DNA from 4 places in the Paenibacillus sp. FSL H7-0756 genome. Region 3 is predicted to be linked to each of the others. Evidence: riboswitches for the same ligand, from Rfam matches in the RefSeq annotation. Region 3 holds a riboswitch; each other region holds the start of a gene.

Region 1 (7,445 bases), on a different contig from region 3:
TGAAGAGCCGGATACGGCGGAAGCTTCCGGAGAAGAAGAGATCAGCGACGATAATCTGTGGGATGACGACGACAAGGATAGCGTGGTGCCTGTATGGGGGACGCTGACCCAGTTCGGTGACGATTATGACCTGAAGCGTTATGAGGACAAGGTCTCGGCAATTCTGGCTGCCCAGCTGGAAGCGCCGGAATGTCCGCAATGCCATGAGCTGATGCTTCACTCCGGTACGCAGCAGGTGAACGGGTTCACCCCGGCAACGCCGGAAGCGCTGGGCGGCGCAGCCGTGCTGAAGCCTCCCTTCGCGCTGAATCTGTACGTATGCCCTTCCTGCTTCCATGTCCAGCACAGTCTGGCGCAGGAAGACCGTATCCAGCTTGTCCGCAATCTCAGCACCGCAGCCGAATAAATATCGGATTCATGCTTTCCCTGCCGTCTGGACATGTTAGTTATAGATGAAGTGTCTTAGGACGAGCAGGGAGGGTTAAGCATGAGAGGTTCAGAACGGGGACAGGCGGCGCTGCTGCTGGCTGTAGGCGGGCTATACCTTCTGGCTACAGTGCTTGCAGGGACGTTCCTCAACGTATATCTGTGGAAAAGCCGGCAGAACTTCGCCATGATCGGCTGGTTCACCGTGGCCCAGCAGCTTGCCGTGGGTCTCAGCTTTTGGCTGGGCGGCAAGTGGGTGAAAGAACATAACAAAATGAATGCCCTGCGGCTGGGAATTGCCGTATCGGGCTTTTTTTATTTGCTGGTGCTGTGGCTTCGCGAAGAAGCAGTGCATTATATTTGGCCGCTGGGTGGGGTCCTCGGGCTATCCATCGGGCTGTATTGGCTGGCATTTAACATTGTTTTCTTCGAGATTACGGACGCTGCGAACCGCGATTTCTATAACGGGTGGATGGGTCTGCTGGGTTCCCTGACGGGAATAGCCGGCCCCTGGGTGTCCGGCTGGATGATCTCCCGCTGGCAAGGCGGACAAGGCTACCGTATGGTATTCATATTGTCTTTATGTATCTATGGGGTGGCTGCTGTGCTAAGTTTCTGGCTGCGCAAACGGCCGCGCGGCGAAGCCTATCTCTGGCTGGAGCCCTGGCGCGAGCTTACCCGCAGGCGCAGTCCTTGGCGGCCAGTTGCGGCGGCGCTAGTGTTCCAGGGTATCCGGGAAGGCGTATTCTCCTTCCTGATCGGTCTGCTCGTCTACATTGCTGCACAGGAGGAGAGCAAGCTGGGACAGTTCGCCCTGCTGACCTCCGCCGTCTCCCTGATCAGCTATTATGCGGCCGGCAGATGGTTCAAGCCCCGTGCCCGGCTCGGCGGTATGCTGGCAGGCAGTCTGCTGCTCATCGCCTTCCTTCTTCCGCTGCTGTGGAAGGTGAATTTTACCACCCTCCTGATCATGGGAATCGGGACCTCACTCTGCCTGCCGCTCTACATGCTGCCGATGCTGTCCACCAGCTTCGACCTTATGGGAGTGTCCGAGGAGAGCGCCGGCAAACGCGTGGAATTGGTAGTGCTAAGAGAGCTTAGCCTGATGAGCGGCCGCCTCCTTGGTCTGCTGATCTTCATCGCCGTGCTGTCACTGGACCAATCTCCGCAGACCATTACGCTGCTTATGCTGCTGCTAGGTGCGGCGCCGCTGGGGAGCTGGGTGGTGGTGCGGAAGATGCTGGGTTTAAATGTTCACAGAAATAACAATATTATATGATTCAAATATAGGGTATTATTGCCAAGGTAAGTACAGATTGTATTTGAAGTGAATTCAAAATGATTTCGCATGAATTTAACCATTAGAACTAAAAAGGCAAACCTGTACGAAAGTCAGGGACGCAAAGCCACGGGCCTTACCACAGGGCGGGAGATACCCATCTGTGAATGGTAGCCGGGCCGCTCTTTCCGGTGGTTTTTTTGCGCCCTTTTTTAATTGAAGTGTTAAATGAGCGGAGGTCTTTTATGACAAATAGGAAAAGCTTTATATGTAAGGTACTGTGTTTTATCATTTTGGCTCAAATTCTTGCACCTTTTGTAGAATTCTCAGGGATGAAAATTTCCGCACAGGACAGTATTCTCAGGATCCGGTTTCAGCCCGAAGAAGCCCCTGTACAGGACGGAGAGCTTGCAGATTCTGGAGCCGTTTTTAGCGTCAAAAACCAATACTCCTACGGCTGGAACATGGATCATACCGATGCAACAGTCTCAAGAGATACATACGATGACTCCGGCATAAGTAGCCTTACACGAATCCATCCGGATGGAAAATGGGAAATTGCACTAGACAATGGTACTTATGAAGTCTCGGTAACCGTAGGTGACTCTGTATATAGCAGCAACAACTCCCTTTCTGTTGAGAATATCAAAGTGATGGACGGACTCACTCTTGAAGCAGGGCAGCATAGAACAGTCAAGAAGAAGGTTGCTGTCGAAGATGGAAGACTCACGTTAAGTCAAATCAATGCTGCTGGAATGGAGACGGCTCTCAATAGCATAGAACTTTCATTGGTTAATACATACACTCCCGCCTTGATACCGCCTCAAATAAGTATGCCCTTTGAACCCAATAAGGTTGTTGGTGACAAAGTTCTTCTATCGGGAAGCATGACCAACATACACAACGCTCCGCCTTTTATTAGGGTGAACGGCCTGCAGGTAGAAATCTCCCGCCATATCCGCGAACAAATAAAATCTATTGAACAACAAATACAGCAGGTTAGCCAACATGCAGTGGCAATAGGAAATTCGGATATTGAAGCTATTCAAAGCTCTATCCGCTCCAGCGGCAAGAAGCCTGCAATTATTGCAGTCGGACAATTGAATTTAGAATCAAGCGTGACGTTCGGAAGCGCAGAACAGCCTGTCATTGTAATCGTCGACGGCATGAATACGAACCGGAAGCTGAATGTAACGGTGTACGGGTCGCTAATCCTCCGTGGAGGATTAAATGCCAATACGGAGTTGGATGTTAATGTTATCAACCCTGTACCAGATGAGAATCTAGGTAATCTATGGGTACAGGGGACGGTGCATTTAAATAATAATTCCAATGTACATGTAGATAATGAATTGTTTGCAGGTTCTTTGGTCTATAACAATGGTTCGCTCGATCTATCCGCGGAACGGATAGTAGTACAAGGCAATATGAATATCAATACTATGGTAACTATGAATGTAGACGAAGAAATGTCTATTGGAGAAGTGGTTTCCAATAATTCAAGGGCAGAACTAAATGTAGCGCAGGGAGATCTGTTTGTCCGGGACAACGTCAGTGTGAATAATCATCTTAATATCACCACAGGCGGATTATTTGCAGTAGGCGGAAATGTCATCTCGAACCAAAGACCTATAATACATACGGGGAATGAGCAAGCTGGACGTACATTGTTGAAGTATGTTCTGTCGGGCCTTAAGGCCGAGTATTACAGCGGCAATGATTTTACGGGCAAGAAGGCCGTGAAGGTGGATGAATCTATTTCTTTGGCTGGCCCACCTGTTCTGGGTGTGCCGGGGATAGCAGACCAGCATTTCTCAGTAAGATGGACAGGGCAAATTCAACCTAACTATACAGATCAATATACCTTCTCCGCCAGAACGTCAGGTGGAGTCAGACTCTGGGTGAATGATCAGCTCCTGGTGGATGCCTGGACAACGAAGCAGCATGTGGAGCAAGGCACCATCCAGCTTGAAGCGGGGAAAAAATATGACCTGAAGATGGAATACGCTAATGATATGGGGAATCCTCAGGCCAGCTTATCGTGGGAGAGCGAGCAACAGACCCGTGAAGTGATTCCCTCTGTATCTTTAAGACCTTTTTCTATACCAGCAATAAATGCTAGTGCAACAGACTCAGCCATTACATTGAACTGGCCTGCTTTGTTTAATGCAGATGGATATGAAGTGGAATTCGATAAGGAGGTTACTGTCCTCGGCAGTGAACCTGATTTTTCCAAGGGGGAGCTTAGTCCGGGAACTGAACATCTCTATCGTATCCGGGCAATCAGTGGCGACATCAAAGGGGAGTGGTCAATCACTTCATCTTATTGGACCTTGCCAGCTGCACCACTGAATATTCAAATGAATGCAACAAGCCATACCATTACTCTCGAATGGGAGCCGGTCATCGGTGCCTCCAGTTATGAAATCGAGGTTAATAACAGTACGAAGAATATAGGAGCCGTGCTAACTTACCAGGAGACTGATCTGAATCCGAACATGCCCAAAGTATTCCGAATCCGGGCGGTGAACAGCAGCGGAGCAGGGGCATGGAGTGAAGTGGTTACGAAGACTACTCTGGTTGGAGTACCTTCTAAGCTGCAGGGAACGGCAGACGAGCAGTCAATTCATTTGCACTGGGATGCTGTATCAGGAGCCGCCTCCTATGATTTGGAGGTAGACGGAACCGTAAATAATAACATCCTGGATAATTCATATATACATGGAAGTCTCCAATCTAACAGTAAGCACAGTTATCGTGTACGAGCTAAGAACGATGATGGAATCAGTGAATGGAGCAATACCATCACCGTGCATACTTTGCCTGGAGTTCCGCAGAATCTTACAGCACAAGTGGAAGGAAGCTCTGTGCATGTGGCATGGGACCCAGTTACCGGAGCAACGGGGTATGACATCGAGGTAGATGGAGACGTTCTGGATAATGAATTGAAGCTAGAATTCACACATTCACAGCTAGCATTGAATTCAGAGCATACCTACAGAGTGCGGGCGAAGAATGATGAGAGAGTCGGAAGCTGGACCCAAACGATGGTTTACTCCACTCATGCCGGCGTTCCTGCTAATATTCAGACTTCAGCGAAGAGCAACGAAATTACAATAACTTGGGACATAGTTGCAGGTGCGCTAAGTTACGATATTGAACTGGATGGGGCAACCATTCTTAATGTTACGGATAACCTCTACATCCATAAGAAGCTGGCACCCTTCTCCACCCACAAATATAGGGTAAGAGCTTTAAATGCGGCGGGAGCTGCCGAGTGGAGCGGATACGTATCTGCAACCACTACCTTCGGCAAACCCTCTAATCTGAAGGCCTTAGCCAAGAATACAAGTATTGAATTTACGTGGGATAAGGTAGAGAGTGCGACCGGCTATGATCTCCTGGTAGATGGTGAAGTTCTGAATAACGAAGAATCGCTATCCTATAAGCATACTGGATTAGAACCCTATTCCTGGCATAATTATCGGGTCAGAGCGAAGCAGGGAAGCTTCCTTGGAGAATGGAGCGAACCGCTGACGATTTCAACCGTACTCGGGATTCCGGGAAACGTAAAGACTGAGACCAAGAGCAATCAAATCCGATTATCCTGGGATTCCGTTAAGGGAGCCACCGGCTATGAAATTGAAGCGGACGGTACAATTATAGACAATGGTAGCAAGGTAACTTTTACACACACCGGATTGCTGCCAAACACTAAGCACAATTACCGGATACGGGCCAAGAACACTCAGGTCGTAAGTGATTGGAGTGAATGGACTACGATTGTAACTGGGGTTACAGCACCAGAGGTGCCTAAGAATTTTAGAGGCGAAGTTACTGTGAATTCGGTCAAGCTTGCCTGGGATTCCGTGAATGGTGCATCCGGCTATGATTTGGAAGTAGATGGACAAGTGATTTCGAATTCCAATCAGTTGGAATACACACACAGCGGACTTGAGCCCAATACAATGCACGCTTATCGTGTCCGGGCTAAGAATGCAGGAGCCACCAGCGACTGGTCAGAGCTTTTGAAGAAAACAACGACTCCTGCAGTAACGATCAAGCCGGAAAAGGATACTCAGCTTAATTTTGTAATGATCATCCCTTATAAAAGTGACAAATCCGAGCGCAGAGTTACAGTCACCTATAATGCCAATGATCTTGAAGTCATGGATTTGCGCGCAGAGACCCCGGACATAGAGCTTGAGATTGGCAGTATAGCAGGAACACCAGTGAATGTAATCCAGTTTGAACCGGGGAAAATTGTCTTCAGCGTACAAATGAGCAATAAGGCTGCGATGAACACGATTATTTTCAATGCGAAGACGAATCAATTTACTAAAGTAACCTATACCATAGAGTAGATTTAATAGCGGTAGGAGAGGAACTATGAAGGATATGCTGAAAAGATGGATATCTATTTTATGTGTTTTTTTAATGGTTACGTTGATTCTATTTCCAGGGGGATCACAGGTTAAAGCAGCAGGGGAGTCTAATATTATTAGCTTTGCAGATCTCCACTTCGATGGTTTCATAAAAACGGCTGAATATGTTCCGGACATGGGTAATATTGCGGAAATTACGTTGGATATGCCAGGAATTACGCTCAAGAATATTCGCTTTGATCTATCAACAAGACAAATGATCTACGATATCGCCTTGGACCATGCAGCCGTTATGACTTCAGGCTCAAGAACCCTTTGGGACAATGGATATCAACGTACAAGATACTTGGACATAGCTGTTTATGCGAGTAATTCGAGCAATGGTTCAAGTGCAGAGTACTATACACATACAAGTGTAGAAAATTTGGATTGGAATTTCACTACCAGCAACACATTTATATCCAATGCAAGTGATTTTGTTGTGCAGCATGGGGGAGAACTGACTGGTGGAATTCCAACAAAGATCAGTATTGGGGTATATGCAGGGGATAGTAACCATAGGCCATATGAGCCTTCTAATGGATGGAGAAACTCACTATCTGAGTATCTCCCGGAGAAGAACCTTACCTCCAATGCAGCCCCTACAATTACCATACCAACACCCAACGGACAGCAGCTTGGCCCAAGCTCCCTGTTCATTCCTGTAATAGGGGTATCAGATTCGAATGGTGATGCGCTAGAGCTGAAATATTATATAGATTCAGAGGCAGCTGCAAGGGAAAGTAAGACGATAACCAATACAGCTACAACTCAAAATGTATCCTTTAATCCATTGAACATAGCAGCTTTACCGGAAGGCAGCCATACCATCCGCTTTACAGCCAATGACGGAAAAGTCACCACTCAGAATTCTGTAACCATCTTTGTAGATAAATCCCCTCCGGTGATTGGAAATATCAATATTATTTCTTCAGACTCACAGGTTCAGATATCGGGAACAGCCGCAGATTCCATATCAGGATTGGATAACGTTCCATATCATTACACAGTCGGAAGTCAGTCGAGCGGATGGACTACACAGCCAAGCTTTACTGCAACAGGATTAACCTCCAATACCGCATTTTATACCAAGATTGAAGCCAGAGATAAAGTGGGGAATATCGCTGTTCATGAGCAGAATGTCTATACGAGAGCGCAGGTTCCATCACTATCTGTTCAGCAAAATGGTGAAACCTCGCTAATGATGCAGCTTCATGATCAGAATGCAGCTTCAACCCAATATTTGATTCAATCGGGTACTGCATATGTTACTCCTTCCGGCACTCTCAGTTCTTCGCCTGTATGGTTTACCCCGT
Region 2 (7,445 bases), 290 kb from region 3:
CTGGGCTGCATGGGACTGGGAGGAGGCTGGGACCGCGAACCGGTCACAGCTGCGAATATGAAGCAGGGACATGAGGCACTGGATGCGGCGCTGTCTATAGGTATTAATTTTTTTGATCATGCGGATATTTATACCCGGGGCAAGGCGGAGAAGGTGTTCGGGCAAATCTTCAAGGAACGTCCGGGGCTGCGCGAGGACATTCTCCTCCAGTCTAAATGCGGCATCAAGCTGATGGAGCCGGGAGACCTCTCCAATAGCTTCGACCTCTCCAGGGAGCACATTCTGTCCAGCGTTGATGGAACTCTCGCACGGCTGGGCACAGAGTATATTGATATTCTGCTGCTGCACCGGCCCGATCCGTTAATGGACCCCGAAGAGGTGGCGGAAGCGTTGCATCAGCTCAAGGCCTCCGGCAAGGTGCGCCACTTCGGCGTCTCCAACATGAGCGCCGCCCAGATCCAGCTGTTACAGACCTATTGCGACGAGCCGTTCATTGTCAACCAGCTGCATATGAGCTTGTCCCGGATCAGCTGGGTCGACGCCGTACTCAGCGTGAACCGCGACCCGTGGAAGGACATTACGTTCCCGGAGGGCACCATGGAGTATTGCCGTGCCGGGAATATCCAGCTACAGGCCTGGGGCCCGCTGGCCCAGGGACTCTTCAGCGGACGGCCGCTTGAAGGCCAGCCGGAGAATGTCGTGAATACAGCGGCCATGGTACGGAGACTTGCTGACGAGAAGGACGCGACACCCGAGGCTATCGTGCTGGCTTGGCTGATGACGCATCCCGCAGCCATTCAGCCTGTTATCGGCACAGTGAATCCGCAGCGGATCGCTGCCTGTGCAGGCGCGGACCAGCTAGAGCTATCCCGCAAGGAATGGTATGAGCTGTACGTCACCTCGCGCGGGGAGAAGCTACCCTGAACTTGGATTTCACCAGAAATCACCTGATTGAACAGGTTCAGATTCGGCGAAACCGGACATTTTCATAAAACTAGCGGAGAGGGCTGTCCCAAAAGCGATGAATTGGTTGCTTGGGACAGCTCTTTATTGTGGAGTAGGATCAACGTAAGCACTTAGGTGGACGCTCCGCAAATAGAACGTTGTTCCAATCGCTGTTTAAGCGGTATACGAAACACCCAAATCATAAGAGAATATCATTTGAATTCTCTTCCCAAAAAAGAAAGCAGCGATTCTCCATTAACGGAAGAATCGCTGCTTTTGGGACAGCCCCTTCGTTTAGCCAACTGATGCAGCTGACTGATTGTATTCGCTTTTTCGCATACATTGAGCCCGATTACCTTCCTCATTTCCGCTCTCCCCCACTTTCGCCCCATTAAGGTGCACTTGTGCCCCTCATTTCCGCTAACCGCCCACTATCTGCGAACAACGCCTATTCACTTCATCTCCCCCTCATCTTTCTCTCACCTTTCTCCGCTCCTCCCACCCGTCCCGTTCGTTCTTTATAAAGAACATTTGTGAAAAACAGCGATAACCGCAGATACAGCGAGATATCGCACCCAATTCGTACTTTATTGCGAACATTCCGCTGAAATTAAGATTTTTCTTTTTCAAGCGGCGCAGTGTATGATTTGTTTACGATATCGTTCTTTATTAAGAACGAATATAACGAATAACTCATTAGCAAGTTGAGAGGGGGCTTAGCTATGTACCCCAGATCTGCCAAGCGGCGCAAACGAAAAACCAGGAGGCTCGGCCTGCGGATTCTGCAATCGGGTATGGCTGTCTCTGTGCTTCTGATCTACACCTCGGGCCAGATCGGCAGCACCTATGGAGAGTTCAACACCTCACAGGAGCAGATCAGCTCCATCGGGCTGTGCTCGGTATTCCCGGGTCAGATTGAACAGCTGTTGTCCGAATTCAGCGGGCACCTAAGCACCCTCATAGAGCTGAAATCTTCCCTTGGCAGCCATAGCATCAGTGGAGTGTATAACACCTCCTCAGCCGCTACCGGAGAGCTATCGCTTGCAGAGCTGGGTCAGGCTGCGGACGAACTCTCGTCTGAGCTCACTCAAGCTGGCAGCGAGATCGATCTGCTGGATAAGCAACTAAGCTTCAACGGGACGGTCTGGCAACAAATCCTGCAGGAAATTGGCTACGCAGCGGCCATCCTGCACAAGCTCGGAGGTTATATGGTGAATCTCGATCCTAACTGTCTGGAAATCCGTGATGCACAGTTCTTCGACCAGATTCAAGAGAGTCTTCATCAAAGCGGGATTCTGTCGGAGACGCTGGCGGAGACGTTAAGCGGAATTGTGCAATACCTCGGCTCGATTCATGATATCGGCGGATCCTTGCCTACCGGCAATCCCGACCGCATCTTACTCCGGCAGGATGACTACAGCTTCCCAGCCGAGGAGCCTATCCTCTCGTTCGTAACCAGCGCCTATCAGGCAGATTCGCAGGTCTCCCCCGCGCTGCTGGCCGCGTACGAGCAGTTGAACACCGAATTAACGGCGTCCAAGGATACCCTGTCCTCCACAATCCACACCTTGCAGGAACGGCTGGCAGAAATCGCTGACGCCAAGACGGCCCTTGAGGACAAGGCGAAGGCACAGCAAGAGGAAGAGGAACGCCTGGCACTTGAAAAGACCGAGAAAGCCAGAGCGGAGGAAGCCGAACGGCTCGCCCTAGAGAAGCAGAAGGCTGCTGACGAAGCGCTGAAGCTGGAGCATGAACAAGCCCAGAACCAGCCGCCCGCAACCAGTCCTCCCGACAAAAGCCAGCCGGCAGAGGAGCCCGCTCCAACAGCTCCTGTACAGGACAATCCAGTCCCCACAGCTTCAGCAGCAGCAGAGGTTATTGCTCCAGCGGCCACGCCTGCGCCTGAGATTCTTTTACCGGTGGCAACTCCAGATCATGAACCAGGCAGCGTAATTCCAGGTACTGTCGTGGACGGCGGGCAGCCTTCTCCTACAGCTACACCGTCTCCACAATCCGACACCAGCAAAGGCGGCGAATAAGATGCGCATCCGAAAAATAGCCAATACGATCATCTCCACACTGATTCTGCTAGTGTTCCTGGTGCTGATCACAGCCGTTGTGATCTCCAAAGCCTCCGGCGGCGAGCCCTCCTTCTTCGGCTATCAGATCAAAACGGTATTGTCCGGCTCCATGGAGCCCGGCATCCAGACCGGTTCCATTGTAGCCATTAAGCCGGGCGGGGACATGACCCGTTTTCAGAAAGGCGATGTGATCACTTTTCTGAATCCCGATAATATTCTGATCACCCACCGCGTGGTCGATGCCGAGCTGAACAATGCACTGGGGGAAGCCAGCTACACCACCAAGGGCGACAATAATGATGCCGCCGACACAGCAGCCGTCAGCTCCACGAATGTAGTAGGTGAGTACACCGGTGTAACCGTACCCTATGTGGGCTATGCCATGAGCTTCGCAGTCTCCAAAGCCGGAAGCGTAGTGCTGATGATTATTCCCGGACTGCTGCTGCTCCTCTACGCGCTGTATTCTTCCTGGAAGGCCGTTGCGGCACTGGAAAAGAAAAATGTCTCCTCATCCGCAGCCAGCGCCGGCACCCCTGATACTTTGACTGACCTTGTACAATGACCGATTGTCCTCTCCCGTTTACGAAACGCGGAGCCACAATACAGCTTGCCGGAAGCACCGGCTATGCACCCAATAGACTCATTAAGAGAGGGATGAACAAATGAACGTCAAAAAAACATTAGGTCTCGGAGTTGTATCGGCAGCATTAGGCTTGACCCTGGTCGGCGGAGGCACCTTCGCTTACTTCAGCAGTACTTCTACTTCTTCATCTTCTTTTAACAACGGAACTTTATCACTTAAATCTGATCCCTCTGTCATTGTTAATCTCAGCAACCTCAAGCCGGGAGACAGCATCTTAAGAGATTTCAAGCTTATAAATGACGGGACGCTTAACATTCCCAAAGTGGTACTGCACACCTCATCGGCTATTACAGACGCTCTGGGAGACAACGGCTCCCATAATTTCAAGGATGATATTATTGTGACCTTCCTCGCGAACAAGGATAAGCAAGAATTGCCGCTCCTGGTCATCTCGCTGGCCGATCTGGAGAAAGAGAGTCCCGATCTCGTGGCCCGGGGAATTGTCGGAGCGATCTTAGGCGGAGAGAAATCCGGCATTAAAGCCGGTACCTCGGATAACCTGACTATCCAGTTTGCCTTCAAGGAAACCCTCCAGCCGCAGAACTATTATCAGGGCGATACGCTTGCGCTGACGCTGAATTTTGAAGCCAACCAGGAAAAAGGCAGTCTCAAATAATTTACCAACAAAACAAACCATTCGAGGAGGAAATCAATCATGGGTATCAAAAAAACATTGGGTCTTGGCGTAGCATCGGCAGCACTGGGCTTGTCTTTAATCGGCGGGGGCACCTTCGCTTACTTCAGCTCCACAGCCACAAGCACCGCAACCTTCGCCGCAGGTACGCTGAAGCTCGGCTCCTCCTTCAATACTCCGGTAGCGCTGACGAATCTGAAGCCGGGAGACTACACCGTCCGCACCTTTACCTTGTCCAATGACGGCACACTGGATATCAAATTCCTCAAGCTCGCTACCACATACACCGTAACCGATGCCAAGGGCGACAATGCGGGCCAGGATCTCGGAGACCACTTCAAGGTCAAGCTCCTGGATAATTCGTACACCGGCGGTTCACTAAGCGGTCATGTGCTGTCCGAGATCTCCCTGAAGGATCTGAAGAACACCCCAAGCTACGATCTCGTAGCAGCAGGTATCCTGCCGGGAGGGATTGCCGCAGCCGGTTCCAAGACCTTTAAGATCGCCTTCGAGTTCGTGGACAATACGCTCGATCAGAACATTTTTCAGGGTGACGGCTTAGCTCTGAACTGGACCTTCGATGCTCTTCAAGGAGTGGGAGAAGCCAAGTAGATCAGGAATCCATCAAGACAGCACATCCTTCCCCAACCGGGCCGGGTGTGCTATTTTCTTTTCTACAGGCTGCCGGCTCAATGATTTTGTCCGATTTGCGGTTTTTTGTTATACTGACAAGTGAAAACGGCTTTGCCGTCCCTCCTATGAACGGGCGGTGCCGTTTCCGCGAGAGAGATAGGGATACGGTATAGCGCGAAGCATATCACTTCTTATCTTTTACCAAAAAAGTACGGAGGGCGTTGTAATCGTGTCAGATACTATGGGAAGCCGCATCCACAAACTCCGGCTGGAGAAGGGCTATTCGCTATCCGAGCTTGCGGATAAGGCTGATGTGGCGAAATCATACCTCAGTAATGTGGAACGGAATATTCAATCCAACCCCTCCATTCAATTCATCGAAAAAATCGCTGACGCGCTTCAGGTATCCATTCATGCACTGCTGTATGGCGGACTGGCAGAGACGGAAGAACAGGCCCTGGACGGGGAATGGTTCCGGCTGGTTCAGGAGGCTATGGCCTCCGGTATAAGCAAACGTGAATTCAAGGAATTCCTCGATTACCAGAAATGGCGCATGGAACAAAAGGACAACTAAACACAGCATTGTATGTCACAGGGAAGACTCCGCACGGCAGGGAGGCCGCCTTCGGCGAAGGCATGCTTTCAAGCGGCATACAGAAAAGGCACAGCGTACCGGACGCTGTGCCTTTTCTGTATGTATCCGAACAATGATGACCGCCTTACATCGCCTGGAGCGCCTTCTCACTTAGAAACCGGCGGATCTCCTCCGCCGCGATCCCCGCCTGCTTGGCAGACATCAGCAAGTGCACCCATTCTAAATCCAGATCTACTGCCTGCAGCTCGTCATTCCCCTGGTTGGACATATCCAAGAAATCTCCTCCTAGAATTTTCGCGTCCCCAGGCAGTCCGGCCATCATAGTAGTATTGCTACTTTGTAGTATCTCTACTTTAGATCCGAGACTTTGTGCCCCTGTCTTTCGGCAGGTTTACCTTTAACTGGACCCTCTCCATCATGAAAGGATCTGGCAAGAATCGATGAAACCGTTCTCCGCAATAACATTATACAAGATCATGCGCGATTAGTGTGTCGTTTTCTGGAATTTTTTTATGATAAAATGTGAGGAAACTTAGCTGAAATTGCCAGCGTCTTGTATAAATATTTCCAGTCCCAAGTTCAAACCCTAGCTAATAGTTTAAATATACTAAAGGGAACTCTAACTGCTCCGTCTTACCGCTGCGCGCAACCTCGTATAGAGACAATTACCCATTTGTATAGATGACGGACTGTGATAGGAATTTATAGTTAGATAGCACTTAAGAATTAACAAAAGCAAAAGAAGCGGAGGGGAATTTTGCTTATTTATGATAGTTCCGTATGAATACTGTAATGAATCATGCCAAATTGCGAACGGATTGACCGAAAGTATGAATTGATTACCCCGCCGGAAAGTAGCACAATAAGGTGAGAATGAAACCGCAAACATTTGCAGCTCCGCCAAGTGGCACACTGGATGCCTCGCGTGGAGTTTATCCGTTAGGAGGACCTATTCATGGCAGTCAAAGAGCCCTATAACGACACAGTATGGAGCAAATATTACGGCCCCAACCTGGGCTACATCCAAGAAAGATATGAGCAATTTGTCAAGGACCCCTCTTCTGTTGAACAACATTACCGTGATCTCTTCACCGTATCCGGCCCCCCTCCGCTGGCACCCGATGCCGAGAGGGCTCCGAGCCCTGCCGTATCAGCAGATGCGCAGTGGCTCAAGAAGGCTGTTAAGGCCTCGAAGCTGATCGCCAATATTCGGATATACGGCCATATGGCCGCAGACATTGACCCGCTGGAGCGCAGCACGAACCCGATGGCCAAATGGCTGGAGCTGGAGACCTACGAGCTTACCCGCGAGGATCTTAATGCTCTGCCTGCTTCGCTGATCTGGGATAATGCCCCTGCGGATGTGCATACCGCGATGGATGCCGTCCACAGAATGCGCCAGGCCTATACCCAGACCATTGCCTACGAATTCGGGCATGTACATGATGAACGCGAGCTGCGCTGGCTCAACAGCCAGGCGGAATCGATGACCTCCCCTGCCCCGCTGAATAATACAGAGCGCAAAGACCTGCTGAAGCGGCTGGTTCAGGTGGAGCACTTCGAGACCTTCCTGCACAAGACCTTTGTCGGCCAAAAGCGCTTCAGCCTGGAGGGCAATGATGCCCTCGTGCCGATGCTGGATGAGATTGTGCGGGCCGCCGCGCATGACGGCGCAGAGCATATCCTGATGGGCATGGCCCACCGCGGAAGACTTAATGTGCTGGCTCATATTCTGGGCAAGCCTTATGATATTATTTTCTCGGAATTCCATCACTCGCCGAACAAGGAGCTGTTCCCTTCGGAAGGCTCCATGGGCGTGACCTACGGCTGGAGCGGTGATGTGAAGTACCATCTCGGGGCTGACCGTGCCGTCCGCGAAGGTGAGACCGTTCGCACCCGGATCACGCTGGCCAA
Region 3 (7,445 bases):
CAGGCCCATCCCCAAGCAGCAGATTGCTCCGCCTTTCATTCTCTCCTCAGGAGAAGAAAGAAATTATCCGGTATTAGCTACCGTTTCCGGTAGTTATCCCAGGCTTGAGGGCAGGTTGCCTACGTGTTACTCACCCGTCCGCCGCTAAGTCTGAAAGGAAGCAAGCTTCCTCTCAAACTCCGCTCGACTTGCATGTATTAGGCACGCCGCCAGCGTTCGTCCTGAGCCAGGATCAAACTCTCCAAATTGGTATTTAGAAAGAGCGATTGCTCATTTTGAAACATCTGACGAGAATTTACATTCTCTAATTTGGATCTCACCGAAGTGATTTCCTATACTCACTCGTTGTTCAGTTTTCAAAGATCAAGCTCGTTGTCAGCGCCGCTCACCGCGTCACCAGCAACTCTTATAATATATCACGTTCATCCGAGCAATGCAAGCTTTATTTTTGAAATCACTTATTTAAGTAATCTCTCATTTCCTTTGCCGCTCAACAACGCTTATTTATAATAACCTATCCTTCTATTAAAAAGCAACCTTTATATAAATAAAAATAACCCGCTTAATAATTAAGCGGGTTATTCTCAGGTAATGCTATAGTTCACAGCTATTCTTAGTAGAATTTCGCTGCAGTATATTTGCTTGCTGATTTGACCAGTTCAGTTGATGCTGTGTTTTTACCCAGACCTGCATCGACTGTAGTATCAATCGTTACCCATTTGCCGTTCAGGAACACTTCATTCCAGGCATGGTATGAAGTTACATAGCTTGTATTTCCCATAACCAATTTGGTTGGAATACCTTCACTGCGGAGCATTGTAGCGAACAAGGATGCGTAATCGTAGCAGATTCCTTTGTTGGTAGCAAGCGTGTTATCGTTGTTCGGAATATAATCTGTGCTTACGCTGTTAGCCAAAGAGTAATCATATTTCACGTTAGTTACGATGTAATTGTAGATAGCCTTAACTTTGTCTGCATCTGTAGTCAGACCCTTTGTAAGCTGAGCTGCCTTTTGAACGGATTTATCGGAAGAACTCCACTTTACATTCTGTACGGAGCTCAAATATACGGCATTCACATTGCTCATGGAGAGAGATACAGTCTCGGAAGACAGTACTTTGTACTTGTTGCCGGTAGTATTCTCAAGAACAGAGACCTTATAAGAGCCATTACCTTGTTGCAGCGGGAACGTCTCGTTCGGTTTGGAAGTGTATAAGTTGTAAGTATAGCTGTTGTTGCCCTTGGTAATCATGAGCTTCATCTTCTTATCCTTAGGAACATCGTACGATACCCCGATAATCCCTTGATCAAGTTGTCCAACATTTAACCAGCTTGAATCTGCATTAGCGGCTTGAGCAGTGCCTGTCTGTACAGAAGTGACGATCACAAAAAGTGTAATCAACATTAAATAAAACTTCTTCATGGATAAAACCCCTTTCGGTAGCTGGCTGCCATTCTTACGGGAAGGCCCTTTAGCTTTGCGTCCCTACCTTTCGATAGGTTTGCCGTTATCGTATAAGCTTTATCTGTCCAATCTACTACCACATAATGACAGATTCTGAATTAAAACAAACAAAAAAAGCCTCTTCATTCGGTAGCTGGCTGCCATCCATGACGGGAAGGCCCTGTAGCTTTGCGTCCCTATCTTTCGATAGGTTTGCCGTTATCGTGTATTAGCTTCTGATAGTTCTATCTTACCATACCTCTATCTATTATCAAGACCCAAATTGCTAGATTCCACCACAAATATACTAAAATTTTATGTTTTTTCGACCTTTATCGCCTTGTCTTGATGGATTCAGGTCAGCTTCGCATGAATGATAAGTCTGTGGGTCGGGTTGACAAGCGGATCACAGGTAATAAGGGTCAGAATCTTATCATCATCCTTTCCCTTCAGTACCGAAATATCAGTAGGCTCTACAATAGATACATCATATACAACATATTTGTATTCCTGGCCGCTTGTAATAACAGTAATGGTATCCCCTTTACCGACCTCATCCAGTCTGTTGAACAGCCGCCCTGCCGTTCTTGACCGGTGTGCCGCAATCGCTGCATTGCCTACCGCGCCAATCGGAGCTGTCTCCTTCATATGCGCCGCAGCATGCTTCATATTAGTCTTGGTGGCGCCCTCCAGTACAGGCAGCTTCAGATCGATTTTGTCAATTTCAATAATGGCAGTGATCTTGCCTCCAACTTCAATCTCGGGCGCTGTAGTGGGCACCGGCTCTTCTGCACCAGACTCTTCCGCCAGCAGCTGGGTGACTTCCGCATAAGGCTTGCTCAGATCCTGGCTGGCAGGAGCGGTAGCCGAAGGAACGATTTCACTATAGGCCTGTTCGGCCTCTTCCAGCAGCTTCTGCTGCTGACGGTCCTCGTACCATTCGCTTCCTTTGGGGTAGAGCATAATCAGGACCCCGGCAAGTATAATCAAATAGGATAACTTCCGCATGACAATCGCCTCCGCAATATAGAATAAGTACTCCCGCCGCAGAATACGGGGAAGATATACTGTCTCTTTAGAATACCCATTTCCGGCTTCCAAAGAAATTAATGATCACTGTTATGAAGGTAACCAGCACCTTGGCCAGGAGCACCTGTATCCCCAGCCGGTCAGTCAGAAGATGAATCAACAGCACCGAAATGCCCAGCACCAGCAGATTCAGCACAATAAATCTCACCAGCTGCATCCGGTCAAAGCCGCCATTCCCGCCTCTGTCCCTTCCCTTAAAGGTCACCTTCTTATTCCAGAAAAAGCTGTTGGCCGTCCCGGCGCTATAGGAAATAATCTGTGCAGGGGTGTTAAGCATCCCCAGGGAATGCAGCAGGGTAAATACCGCAAAATCTATGAATGTGTTAAGCAGGCCCACCGCATTAAATTTCAGAAACTGGATCATGCCTGCGCGCCAAGCCTTATCTTGCATAATCGCTTTCCTTCCGGGTGTCTTCAGACTCTGTATCCGGGTAGCCTCTGGTCTCGCGCACGATATAGAGCGGTCTATCCTTTGATTCGTCATAGATCCGTCCGATGTATTCCCCAATGACGCCCAGCAGCATCAGCACAATGCCGTTAAACAACAGGTTCACCCCGACAATGGACGCCCAGCCCGGCACGGTCCAGGAGGTGAAGACCTTCTGGAATAAGACCAGGAACAGGTAGATGAAGCTGGAGAAGGACAGGAAGAAGCCGATATAGGAGGCGATTTTGAGCGGCTTATGCGAGAAGGAGGTGATTCCGTCGAGCGCAAAGCGGATCATTTTTTTGAGCGGATATTTCGTCTCCCCGGCGTAGCGTTCCTCCCGCACATATTCCACCATGGTCTGCCGGAAGCCGACCCAGCTCACCAGCCCCCGTACATAACGGTTCTTCTCCTTCAGACCGCGCAGCACATCGCAGACCTTGCGGTCGATCAGCCGGAAATCCCCGGTATCTGTGGGAATCTCCACACTGGTCATGCTGCTGAGCAGACGGTAAAAGATTTTGGCCGTAACCTTCTTGAAAAAAGTCTCTCCGTGGCGCTTCAGCCGCTTGGCATAGACTACCTCATAGCCTTCCTTCCACTTGGCGATCATCTGCAGAATGACCTCCGGCGGGTCCTGGAGATCTGCGTCAATCACCACGACAGCCTGACCTTCAGCATAATCCATGCCCGCCGTAATCGCCACCTGGTGGCCGAAGTTACGGGAGAAGTCAATCAGCTTGACATGCTCATCCCTATTACTGATTCCGCGCATAATCTCAGCCGTACGGTCCCGGCTGCCGTCATTGACGAACACAAGCTCATAGGTATCCCCGCACTCATCCATTACTTTTTTGAGCCGCTCGTAGGTTACCTGAATGACTTCCTCCTCATTATACATGGGCACAATTACACTATATCTGGCCTTCACAAGGGTTCCTCCTAAATTTATTGTAAGCCACAGCTTCTTTGATGCGCCTCTTCAACATCAGCTTTCAACAACTATGGGCTCTTACAGCTCCCCTCCTAGAATACCCAGGAAGGGAACCAGCGAAGTACTTGAATGATATAACTGCTGTTCACCTGCATGCCGGATAAGACCGGATAGAACATTACAAACAGGATGGCGGCAGCCGCAACATAGGCGTACCGCAAATATCTGGCACCCTGGAACCTGCTGTCAAGCAGCTTCAGGATGTACACAATGGATAGAATCATAAACGGCACCATCGCAAAGTAATGGTACAGGAACGTCTCACGCGGCACAAGCATCCAGGGAACATATTGTGAGAAGAAGGCGATCCAGATCATATACAGGTTCTTGTCCCGGCGCTTCACAGTGAACCATACGGCGGCCAGCATTGCGAAGATTCCTGTCCACCAGATCAGCGGATTGCCCATGGTAACTATGCTGCTCGTTTTGCCTGCGGGTAAGCCTTCGCCGCCGCTGAAGAACCACACGGGACGCTTCATGAACGGCCACTCCCACCAGGAGGAGGCGAACGGATGTGTTGCTACAAGCTGGCTGTGATAGTTGTACATATTCTTCTGGGCATCAATCAGGCCCTTAACGGTGAAGCCCTCTGCTGATGCAGACAGTGAAGGAATGAAGGACAAACTATATACGATACCCGGAATAACAATGAAGAATCCTATACAGCTAACCAAGGTGATCACTGTATTCTTCCAGAAGAACTGATCTGCGGTCCTGCAGGCGGCTTTGAGTTCCTGTCCGCCCAGCTTGCCTTCAGCCAGCAGACGTCCGGCAGCCTTGTATTCTCTGTAGCGTTCAAAAAGTACCAGCGCAAGCATAATAGCAAGCCCCGCGCCTCCGTAAATCACGATCCACTTCGAAGCAACCCCGATACCGAAGAACAGTCCTGACCAGAACAGCGGAACAAGCGTTGTCCGCAGCGGCACCCGGTAGAAATTCATCGTGAAATACCGCTGCATGAAATAGAACATCAGCATAATGAAGAATACACCGTACACATCGATGGTTGATATCCGCGTCTGGGTGAAATGCATGAAGTCCAGAGCGAACAATCCTGTTGCCAGTGCCGCATAGGTAGTCTTACGGAACAAGCGCATGGCCATGATATAGATCAGCGGCAGCATCGCAATCCCGAACAAGGTGCCTATGATCCGCCACCCGAACGGATTGACGCCGAACAGCTCCATTCCTAGCCCGATCAGCAGCTTGCCAAGCGGCGGGTGCGTATTCTCATAAGGAACAATATTATGATAATGCTCATAAGCCGTACGGGCATGATAGATCTCATCAAAATACGTACTGTTCATGAAATTAGAGTTCTCCGGTATGACGGACTGCTCATCGAACAGATTGGCCGGCGCTCCTCTTTTAGCTGCTCCCGAATCAGGTGTTACGCTTGCTATGGTCAGAGGGACCTTCGGTGCCCCCTGCTCATAGAAGGCCATCTCGTTAAGAGTGAAGCCTGGAGACGTAACCGAGAGCTTAACATATCTTGCGGATACGTTAAGCGGCTGGCTTTTCCAGATGAAGACATTGCCGACATCCTCGCTTACCTCAAGCGGGTTGCTCCAATTATCAGGGGTCTGGCTGAATTCCAGCTGAAACTTCCCGGTCCCGACACCACCGAAGACATTAACCCGCTCCAGCTGACGGGCCTGCCCCAGATCCACATAGAAGCTCTCACCGCTGGCCGCCGGCTCCCACAGAGTCTCAGGTGCCTTGTTATCACCCAGATGATAGAGGGCAAGCGCTCCGTACAACGCGGTGATGCCGAGCATCCAGATCCAGTCTCTGCGCTTCAGCTTCAGCGGAGAACGCCGCTCAGCAGGGGCAAGCGGCTTGATGCCTTCTGCAAGCAGCAGATCTGCTGCGTACGCCTCCTTAGGGGTAACCGGCTCAGGTAAAAGCTTCGCAGTTCGGCGGATATATACATCGTATCCAATATAGAGCAGATATATCGCAAGAATGATAGTGGTAATAGCTGTAACCAGCACAATGCCGTCAGCCGGCGGATTTCCGCCGGTATTCAGGTACGCCAGCGTATAACCAACATTGATGTACTGGGTCAGAGAGAACCCGAGGAACAGGGTCAGGAACCGCCGGTCCCGGCTCTCCATGAAGGCGAATAAGGACAGGATCAGTACCGGATACAAGTAACGCTCATGCATTTTGGTACCGAATACGAAGACAATCGTGATCAGCACCATAGCGATGAAGTAGGACTTGGAGAGATCCTTGCGGTCCTTGGTATTGAAGGAATAATACGCTGCAAGTGCAACTGCTACCAGGATGAAAATAAAGCCCCAGATACGGTAAGGGATGCCGAGCCAGGTCACGTCCAGCGCCGACCACATCGGATCGGTCAAGGCATACAGGTTGAATGCATTCACTGTGGAATACGGATAGGAGGACAGTGTGCTTTTGTAAAGGTTAATCAAGCCTGCAAACCCGCCGTTGTTCCAGAAGAACGGGGCTGCGAGGACAAGAAAAATCCCCAGTCCGTACAGGGCGCCCAGCGCAAGCTGCTTCCAGGCCCGGTGATGGTAGAAGGCAAGCAGCAGCACAGGTGTGAAGATCAGCGCCTGCGGCTTGATCAATGTAGCGACGGCAAAGAAGACCGCCGCACGTACAAAGCGCTTATCAACAACCCCCATTATACTGAGCAGCAGGAAGATGAGGAAAAAGGAATCCGCCTGCCCCCAGGCTGCCGAGTCCATCAGCACAGCCGGATTGAACAGGAACAGCATCATTAGTCCCATAGCCAGCCCGGAGCCGAGCCTTGTACGCGCGCTCTTATAGATAATCCAGCCAAGCACCAAATCAGAGAGCATCGCAGGCAGCTTGAAGAGAACCGTCTCGGCACCTGATCCGCCCGCAAAATTAAACAATCCGCGCAGCAGGCTCAGCAGGTATAGCACATATAAGTACCCCGGCGGGTAATCAGCGAAATAACCTTCCTCATAGAATTTGCCCGGTCCAAGGTCAGTCAGGCGCTGGCCCCAGGCCATGAAGGTGTTCATATCATTCTTGTAGCCCTGGGCCGTAAGGCCGATCCAGATCCGCAGGATGAATGCCGCCCCGAACAAAACGTACAGCCAGCGGGTGTAGATTACATCCTCCTGTCTCAGCAGACGCTCACTGCGGAAGGCTCTTGTGTATAGAAAAGCAAAGAACAGGCAGAAAGCTCCAGAGAGCAGCAGCAGCTTGGCCGGAGATACCTTATGCGGCACTTCCTCCGGCTTGCTTCCTCCATCCGCATCTGCCGGGGGAGCCTGGGCTCCGCTGTCCAGCGAAATTATATTCGATCCCTCCGGCACTGTATCCAGCTTCTCTACGGACAGATCATCGAAATAGGCCTTGCCCTGAACCAGATTAGCATAGCCGCCGAGCGCAGCGCCGATTCCGATCTCGGTCTGCTCCTTGCCGGTCTGGCCGATGAACTCCAGACGCTGCCATTCACCGCCGGTGTCGCTGGTAGCGGGGTAACCGCC
Region 4 (7,445 bases), 1.2 Mb from region 3:
ATGGCCTGAAGGGAATGGCTGCTTACATGGAGCATGCCGCAGTGCTGGGCTTCTATGAAGCGGGCGCACATGCTTTTATGGAAAAAGGCTTGGCTGCTGCCCTGGATGACAGTCTGAGCGGCGGCGAGCTGACAGCCCTGGTGCTGGAATGCGGCAAGTTCGGCGTGGATGTAATGGCCCTGCTTGACCGTGCGAACACCGCAGCCTACGGCAACCCTGAGATTACCAAAGTCAATATTGGTGTAGGTACAAACCCCGGTATTCTGATTAGCGGTCATGACCTCAAGGATATGGAGACGCTGCTGAAGCAGACCGAGGGTACCGGAGTGGATGTGTATACGCACAGTGAGATGCTGCCGGCCCACTACTATCCCGCCTTCAAGAAATATAGCCACTTCGTAGGCAACTACGGCAATGCCTGGTGGAAGCAGAATGAGGAATTTGCCAGCTTTAACGGTCCGATTCTGATGACCACCAACTGCATTGTACCGCCGAAGGACAGCTACAAAGACCGGCTATACACGACAGGCAACACCGGTTATCCGGGAATTCAGCATATCGCGGCAGGCACTGATGGTGAGAAGGATTTCTCAGCTCTGATCGAGCAGGCCAAGAGCTGCAGTGCTCCGGTAGAGATTGAGACCGGAGAGATTGTCGGCGGCTTCGCCCATGCGGCTGTAATGAATGTGGCAGATCAGGTGGTTGGAGCGGTAGAGAGCGGCGCGATCAAGCAATTCTTCGTCATGGCCGGCTGCGACGGACGGATGAAGAGCCGGAATTATTACACCGACTTCGCAGCAGAGCTGCCCAGTGACACGGTGATCCTTACCGCAGGCTGTGCCAAATACAAATATAACAAGCTGGCGCTTGGCGATATCGGCGGAATTCCGCGCGTGCTTGATGCCGGCCAGTGCAATGACTCCTATTCTCTTGTAGTTATAGCGCTTAAGCTGAAGGAAGTCTTCGGTCTTGCGGATATTAACGATCTTCCGATCTCCTATAACATTGCCTGGTATGAGCAAAAAGCGGTGATCGTCCTGCTGGCGCTGCTGCATCTGGGCGTGAAGAACATTCATCTGGGCCCTACGCTTCCGGCCTTCCTGTCGCCTAATGTAGCCAAGGTTCTGGTAGATACCTTTGGTATCGGCGGTATTACTACCGTACAGGAAGATATGGAGCGGTTCATCGCTGCGGTATAATACAAATTCAATATGAGCCAAAAAACACAAAAGCGAGTCTCCGTATATGTATACGGGGGCTCGCTTTGTGTGTATAGATATGAACGTTACCGTCAGCGCTTATGGCAGCCGGTAGACCGCAAACGGCTCGCCGGTGCGGAAGGCGGCGCTAGCCTGGTCAAGTTGCTCAAGTACCTCCGCATCCGGCGAAGCAGAGAGACTCTGCAAATTATGCTGGACCTGCTCTACTGTAGTCGCGCCGACAATCACCGTGGAGACGGCGGGCCGGTTCATCAGCCAGGACAGGGATAGAGCCGCAGGTGAGGTGCCCAGCCCTTCCGCAATGGCCTGAACCTGCTCCCCGAGCGAGATGCGTTCCGGGGTAAGAAAGCGGCGGAAGTTCGGATCGGTCTCTGCTCTGGAGCCGGCAGGGGCCTTGCCGCTGCCGGCATATTTGCCGGTAAGGATACCGCCCGCCAGAGGGAAGTAGGGGATGATGCCCAGCCCCTGATCCAGGCAGAGCGGAAGCAGCTCGGCCTCGGGCGTGCGGTCAGCCAGCGAATAGCTGCACTGGATAGAGATGTATTTCGCCCAGCTGCGGGCTTCGCTGATTCCAAGCGCCTTCATCAGCTCCCAGGCGGCATAATTGGAGGCTCCGATATACCGCACCTTGCCTGCGGAGATCAGATCATCCAGCGTGCGCAGCGTTTCCTCCAGCGGTGTGTAGGGGTCGAAGGTGTGGATCTGATACAGATCCACATAGTCAGTCTTCAGCCGGCGCAGGCTGCCCTCCAGCTCCTGCATCAGGTGATGGCGCGAAGAGCCGCTGCCGCCGGGTCCCTCATGCTTCGGCAATCCGGCTTTGGTCGCCAGCACTGCGTTATGGCGTCTGCCCTCAAGCGCAAGGCCGATGATCCGCTCCGATTCAGAGCCGGCATAGATATTGGCGGTATCGATGAAATTGATGCCCTGACCCATAGCGGTGTGCAGAATGCGGACCGAGGTCTCCTGATCTGCCCGTTTACCGAATGAATTGGTTCCAAGACCCAGGGCGGACACCTGAAGGCCGCTATTGCCTAGACGGTTATATCGCATGCTCTCACTTCTCCTTATCTAGTAGTACTTAACAAGAATCCCGCACAAGCAGCTTGCCGCCGGACTCCAGGCGGCTGCCTTGCGAACGGGCGAGATTAATTACTGCATGCTCCTCCTCGAGCAGTTCGATCTCCTCGCCCAGCTTGAGGAGCAGCCTGGAGAAGCTGCTTAGGACACTATCCGTAATGTATCCGGTGAATTGCCCCGGGTGGGTGAACACCTCAAGCATATGCCGGAGCGGGTCTGTGCCGGAGCCGAACTCTCCGTTCATACGGCTCAGGGTAGCCTCAAGATCGCGGATCAGGCTATCGAGGTGGTTGTATTTATCCTCCAGCAGCAGCATGACCACCAGACCGTAATTCACCGATTGCTGCCGGGACTCTACGTTCTTGGCCAGCTGGCGTGCCGCCTCACGCAGTCCGTCCACTTCTATACGCAGCAGTCCTGCGAGGCTGTGCAGACGATGCTGCTGTACCCCGGCATATCCGGCGTACAGGCCGCTGCCGGTAACCTGGCCGCTAACATAAATACTGCCGGTGGCTATAATCGTAGATTGGCGGATATCGCCATAGACGTACACATTCCCCAGGGCTTCGATCCGTACAGATCCTTCCAGATCTCCCGGTACAATAATGTCGCCTGCGAACATAACGTCGCCCGCAGGCTCTGTCATCTCTCTGGTCAGCAGACAGAGCGGAGGGAAGTCGCAGATCCGGATGCTGCCGCTTCCTCCGCAGATGCGGGGTCTGCCTGTGTGGTTGGCTACGATATTACCGCAGGGAAGGAGCTTGGCATGATTGCCGGCAGCAAAGTAGATATCCTGCGGCGGGGGAGGGGGCAGAACCCTTCCGTCTGTGTCGAGGCCGGGAATGCCTTCCTCCGGCGGCAGTTTGCGGGCGAAGACCTCACCTGCAAAGGTAAAGGGAGCTCCCGGGAAACGGAGATACTCCAAGGGTTCCGCAGGCTTCTGAGCGGGGGATTCCTGTCCCCCAAGCATTCTGTTCCCCTCCAGTGTATGCTCCGGCAGCAGGAATTCCAGCCGGGCTTCCTTGCCGGGCAGCGGAGCTCTTCCTTCTGCGATGCATACGGGAAGATATGTAGGATTCTCCAGCTCCGCGTACAGGGCGGGAATGTTCAGGCTGCGCAGAATGAAACGGTTGTCCAGTGAAGAAATAATCTGTTCTATGGTGAGCGTGGACAGCAGCACCGCCGGGTTGGGCTGGGCACGGACGACCGCCTCGAAGGCGGCGGGACAGTTAACCAGATTCCAGGCGTACTTCTCTGCACGGTATAAAGTGAAGTGGACCTTGAGCTTGTCAGGCGATACGGTAATTTCATACTGCGGCTTCTCGCAGATCTCCCAGGTAATATAATCTGACTTGGTCACCTCGGTTGGCTCTGTAACGGTCTTCCAGTTGATCTTCAGGACAACAGGGTGGATCGCAGAAATGCGGGCGGGAGCGCCTCCGGGGAGCGGGGGAGTAATGAATATCTGGTTGTCCTGCACGAGGATAATTCCATTCTTATCTCCAGTTGTCCCGTCAGAAGTCCGGCCCTCCACAGAGAATGAATCCAGGAGACCTTTACGTTCAAGCATCAGGGACTCTACGAATTCATATCGGCTTGGTTCGATATCCTGCTGCGGCATGGTTGTAACCTCACTTTTTCGTATGATCAATGGCAATTCGTACAGAAAAAGAACATCATCAAGCCCGGAAGTCTTCCTCCTGAACAGCTGGCTTAAGTGGTCTCTATTGGCAGCCTGGCAACCGTAAACGCGGATTCTGGCGTTCTTAGGCCCATAGCTTTGCGTCCTGCCCTTTCGGGAAGTTTGCCTTTAGAAATAGATCAATGATATACATCCTGTAGAGGTGATGAATTGTGATCGACTGCAATCGACAAAAAGAATCATAAATAGTTCTTATGCGTCATTAACTTCTGCAAACAAGCTTAATTCTAGTACTTAAAGAGCTATTTTTCAACTATATTATGCCTATTTATCAAAAAACTCGAAATATGCAGCTCTATTTCGACAAAAAAACTGGTTTCCCAGCGCTTACAGCTTATGGAAGAGGAAGATGAGAAGAAATGCGGGTATTCAACTGTTGGAACACCTTGGGCTTGGCAAAACCCGGAGTGTTCCTTTTTAATAAGCAGTATTGCGAATGATTATGTAATGTATGTGTTAACTATGTAAATAAACACAAACATTCAGTGTATTATTTCGTAATAAAACCGAAGACATCGCAAATTCATTGTAATATAATCTAACTCATACCAAAGAAACGCGAGTTAATGTTAACTAAACTAACATTAATAGAGATAGCGACATCAGGAGAGGAGCATAAACCATGCAGATTGCAGCAACACCTTACATCTGGCCTTATGACGGGGCAGTGGACCCGGCGAAGACAGCGCTGATGATTATCGACATGCAGACGGATTTTTGCGGCAAGGGCGGTTACGTCGAGAGAATGGGTTATGATCTCTCATTAACGGCGCGGGCGATTCAGCCCATTCAGCGGCTGCTGGCACGTATCCGGGACATCGAAGGGTTCACCGTGATTCATACCCGCGAGGGGCATAAGCCGGATCTGTCGGATCTGCCGGCGAACAAACGGTGGCGCAGCCGCCAGATCGGGGCTGAGATCGGCTCCGAAGGACCGGCGGGACGAATCCTCGTACGGGGGGAGCGCGGCTGGCAGATCATTGAGGAGCTGGCGCCTGCCCGCGGAGAGTACATTATAGACAAGCCGGGCAAAGGGAGCTTTTACGCAACGGACCTGGACCTGATCCTGAGGAATAAAGGAATTACCCATCTGATTCTGACTGGTATTACTACCGATGTCTGTGTACACACCACGATGCGGGAGGCCAATGACCGGGGGTACGAGTGTCTGATCCTTGCGGATTGCACGGGAGCGACGGATGAAGCGAATCACCTGGCGGCGTTGAATATGGTTCAAATGCAGGGCGGGGTGTTCGGCAGTGTAAGTGATTCGCAAGCGGTGCTGAAGGCGCTGGAGCAATACTAAATCATTCATAAACGGGGGAATTACCATGTGGAACAAGTCCAGAACGAAAGCACTGATGCTGTTAACCTCGCTAATGCTGCTCCTGAGCGCCTGCGGTAACAATACGGATGCCGGAAAGGCCGAAGGACAGGGAGCAGAAGGCTCAGGCGAGCTGAAAAAGGTGGTGCTCCGGCTGAAGTGGATTCATCAGGCGCAGTTTGCCGGCTTTTATACCGCAGTGGAAAAAGGCTTCTATAAAGAAGCGGGGCTGGATGTTGAGATCCGCCCGGGGGGCTCGGATTTCCCGGCTGTGCAGATGGTAGCTTCCGGCAGTGAGGAGTTCGGAGTTACCGGTGCCGACCAGGTCGTCATTGCCAGAGAGAAAGGCGTCCCGGTCAAAGCATTGTCTGCGATCTACCGCAAAACCCCGTTCGTCATGTTCGCGCTCAAAGAGTCCGGGATCAAGACAATGGAGGATCTTATCGGGCAAAAGGTAGGCATTAAGCTGGGCGGAAACGAAGAGCTGACCTTCCGTGCCATGGAGAAAAGTGCGGGCATCGAACCTTCGAAAATTGAAGAGATGCCGGTCAAATATGATCTGAGTCCGCTGTTAACCGGTCAGGTCAAGGCTTGGCCCGGATATGTCATTAATGAGGTGCTGGCTGTAGAGGAGCAAGGCAAGGAAGTGAATATTATTGATCCGAACGACTATGGCATCAATTTCTATGCCGATACCTTGTTCACTACGGAGTCTGTTATTAAGAAGGACCCGGAGATGGTCGCAAGCTTCGTGCAGGCATCTATGCAGGGCTGGGATTATGCGGTCAAGCATCCGGAGGAGGCAGCGGAATTCGGTCTGAAATATGGCGAGAAGCTGGATCTGAAGCATGAGGTCAATATGATGAAGGCCAGCATTCCGCTGCTTGATCCGGAGAAGCTTCCGCTGGGCTCAATGGACGAGGCGTCCTGGGAGACATTGCAGAAGAATCTGGTCGAGCTGGGCTTTGTGAAAAAGGAACAGGACATCGGCGGATTGTTCACCAACGAGTTTTTGAAATAAGGAGGGACCCGATAATGACAACAGCGATCAAAGAACAGCTGGATGCTGCCTCCGCGCAGCATCCCGGTACCCGGGAAACGATGCTCTCCCTGCGCAATTGCTCTCTTTCCTTCGGCAACGTGCCTGTGCTGGATCAGGTCAGTCTTGACGTATACCGCAATGAGTTCATTTCGATTCTCGGACCGAGCGGCTGCGGGAAATCTACAACACTCCGGCTGATGCTGCGATTGTTAAGTCCGGAGGCCGGTGGAGAAGTGGCGTATGCCTCCCCGGATCTGTCCCTGGGCATGGTCTTCCAGAAGCCGGTCCTGATGCCGTGGCTCAGTGCGCTGCAGAACGTAATGCTGCCGCTTGAGCTGGGCGAGAAGAAGAAATTCAGCAAAGCCGAGGCACGTGAAAAAGCAGAAAGTGCCCTGCGCCTGGTCGGCCTTCAGGATTATCTGAACCACTTTCCGCATCAGCTCAGCGGCGGGATGCAGCAGCGGGCGGCGATTGCCCGGGCTCTGGCGGCCGATCCGACGGTGCTGCTGATGGATGAGCCGTTCGGCGCGCTGGATGAGCTGACGCGGGAGAAGCTGAATTTCGAGCTGCTGCGGCTGTGGGAGAGCCCGGAGACCAGTCTAAGCAGCATTGTAATGGTTACCCATTCGATTCATGAATCCGCGCTGCTGTCGGACCGGGTCGTGATGATGTCTCCCCGGCCTGCCGGTGTGACGGATATCATTCCGGTGACGCTGCCCTCCCCGCGTGAAGCGGGCATGGAAGAGCTGCCGGAATTCCACCGGATTGTCAAGGAACTGAGAAAGCGGGTGAAGCATCTATGACGGTCAAAATCAAAGACACCCTGTACCCGGTTACGTTTGCGCTCGGCTTCCTGCTGCTGTGGGAGCTGGCTGTACGTCTTCTGGCGGTTCCCATGTATCTGCTGCCTGCACCTACACAGGTAGTCTCGGCTATTAATGGCTCGCTCTGGTCGCATACGCTGGTTACGCTGGGTGAAGCCCTGACCGGGTTCATTCTCGCCAATATCCTCGGCCTGGCTACCGCAGTGATTTTCGTGCATTCCAAGCCGATGGAGAAGGGAATGTTCCCGCTGGC

What was found. A riboswitch is a leader RNA that binds a small molecule or an ion and turns the genes downstream of it on or off. The one in region 3 is predicted to bind cyclic di-GMP.
Region 1: linked by a shared signal. The riboswitch ahead of NST04_RS31570 (fibronectin type III domain-containing protein) and the one ahead of NST04_RS00260 (transglutaminase-like domain-containing protein) in region 3 are both predicted to bind cyclic di-GMP.
Region 2: linked by a shared signal. The riboswitch ahead of NST04_RS01570 (anti-repressor SinI family protein) and the one ahead of NST04_RS00260 (transglutaminase-like domain-containing protein) in region 3 are both predicted to bind cyclic di-GMP.
Region 4: linked by a shared signal. The riboswitch ahead of NST04_RS05490 (flagellar assembly protein A) and the one ahead of NST04_RS00260 (transglutaminase-like domain-containing protein) in region 3 are both predicted to bind cyclic di-GMP.

Annotation. Positions count from the first base shown of each region.
Region 1 covers NZ_JBBOVT010000003.1:1,285,724-1,293,168, forward strand. The annotation lists gene NST04_RS31560 (hypothetical protein) at 1-406, shown strand, start outside; gene NST04_RS31565 (MFS transporter) at 488-1,705, shown strand; cyclic di-GMP riboswitch class I at 1,791-1,892, shown strand; gene NST04_RS31570 (fibronectin type III domain-containing protein) at 1,906-6,069, shown strand; gene NST04_RS31575 (fibronectin type III domain-containing protein) at 6,095-7,445, shown strand, end outside.
Region 2 covers NZ_JBBOVT010000001.1:351,019-358,463, forward strand. The annotation lists gene NST04_RS01540 (aldo/keto reductase) at 1-924, shown strand, start outside; gene NST04_RS01545 (hypothetical protein) at 1,668-2,984, shown strand; gene sipW (signal peptidase I SipW) at 2,986-3,588, shown strand; gene NST04_RS01555 (TasA family protein) at 3,689-4,285, shown strand; gene NST04_RS01560 (TasA family protein) at 4,325-4,915, shown strand; gene NST04_RS01565 (helix-turn-helix domain-containing protein) at 5,178-5,510, shown strand; gene NST04_RS01570 (anti-repressor SinI family protein) at 5,656-5,799, opposite strand; cyclic di-GMP riboswitch class I at 5,834-5,937, opposite strand; gene NST04_RS01575 (2-oxoglutarate dehydrogenase E1 component) at 6,487-7,445, shown strand, end outside.
Region 3 covers NZ_JBBOVT010000001.1:57,146-64,590, forward strand. The annotation lists rRNA gene NST04_RS00255 (16S ribosomal RNA) at 1-248, opposite strand, end outside; gene NST04_RS00260 (transglutaminase-like domain-containing protein) at 614-1,423, opposite strand; cyclic di-GMP riboswitch class I at 1,437-1,517, opposite strand; cyclic di-GMP riboswitch class I at 1,591-1,672, opposite strand; gene NST04_RS00265 (class D sortase) at 1,799-2,452, opposite strand; gene NST04_RS00270 (GtrA family protein) at 2,520-2,924, opposite strand; gene NST04_RS00275 (glycosyltransferase family 2 protein) at 2,914-3,891, opposite strand; gene NST04_RS00280 (glycosyltransferase family 39 protein) at 3,987-7,445, opposite strand, start outside.
Region 4 covers NZ_JBBOVT010000001.1:1,221,707-1,229,151, forward strand. The annotation lists gene hcp (hydroxylamine reductase) at 1-1,199, shown strand, start outside; gene NST04_RS05485 (aldo/keto reductase) at 1,299-2,273, opposite strand; gene NST04_RS05490 (flagellar assembly protein A) at 2,302-3,951, opposite strand; cyclic di-GMP riboswitch class I at 4,027-4,119, opposite strand; gene biuH (biuret amidohydrolase) at 4,625-5,308, shown strand; gene NST04_RS05500 (ABC transporter substrate-binding protein) at 5,334-6,347, shown strand; gene NST04_RS05505 (ABC transporter ATP-binding protein) at 6,362-7,171, shown strand; gene NST04_RS05510 (ABC transporter permease) at 7,168-7,445, shown strand, end outside.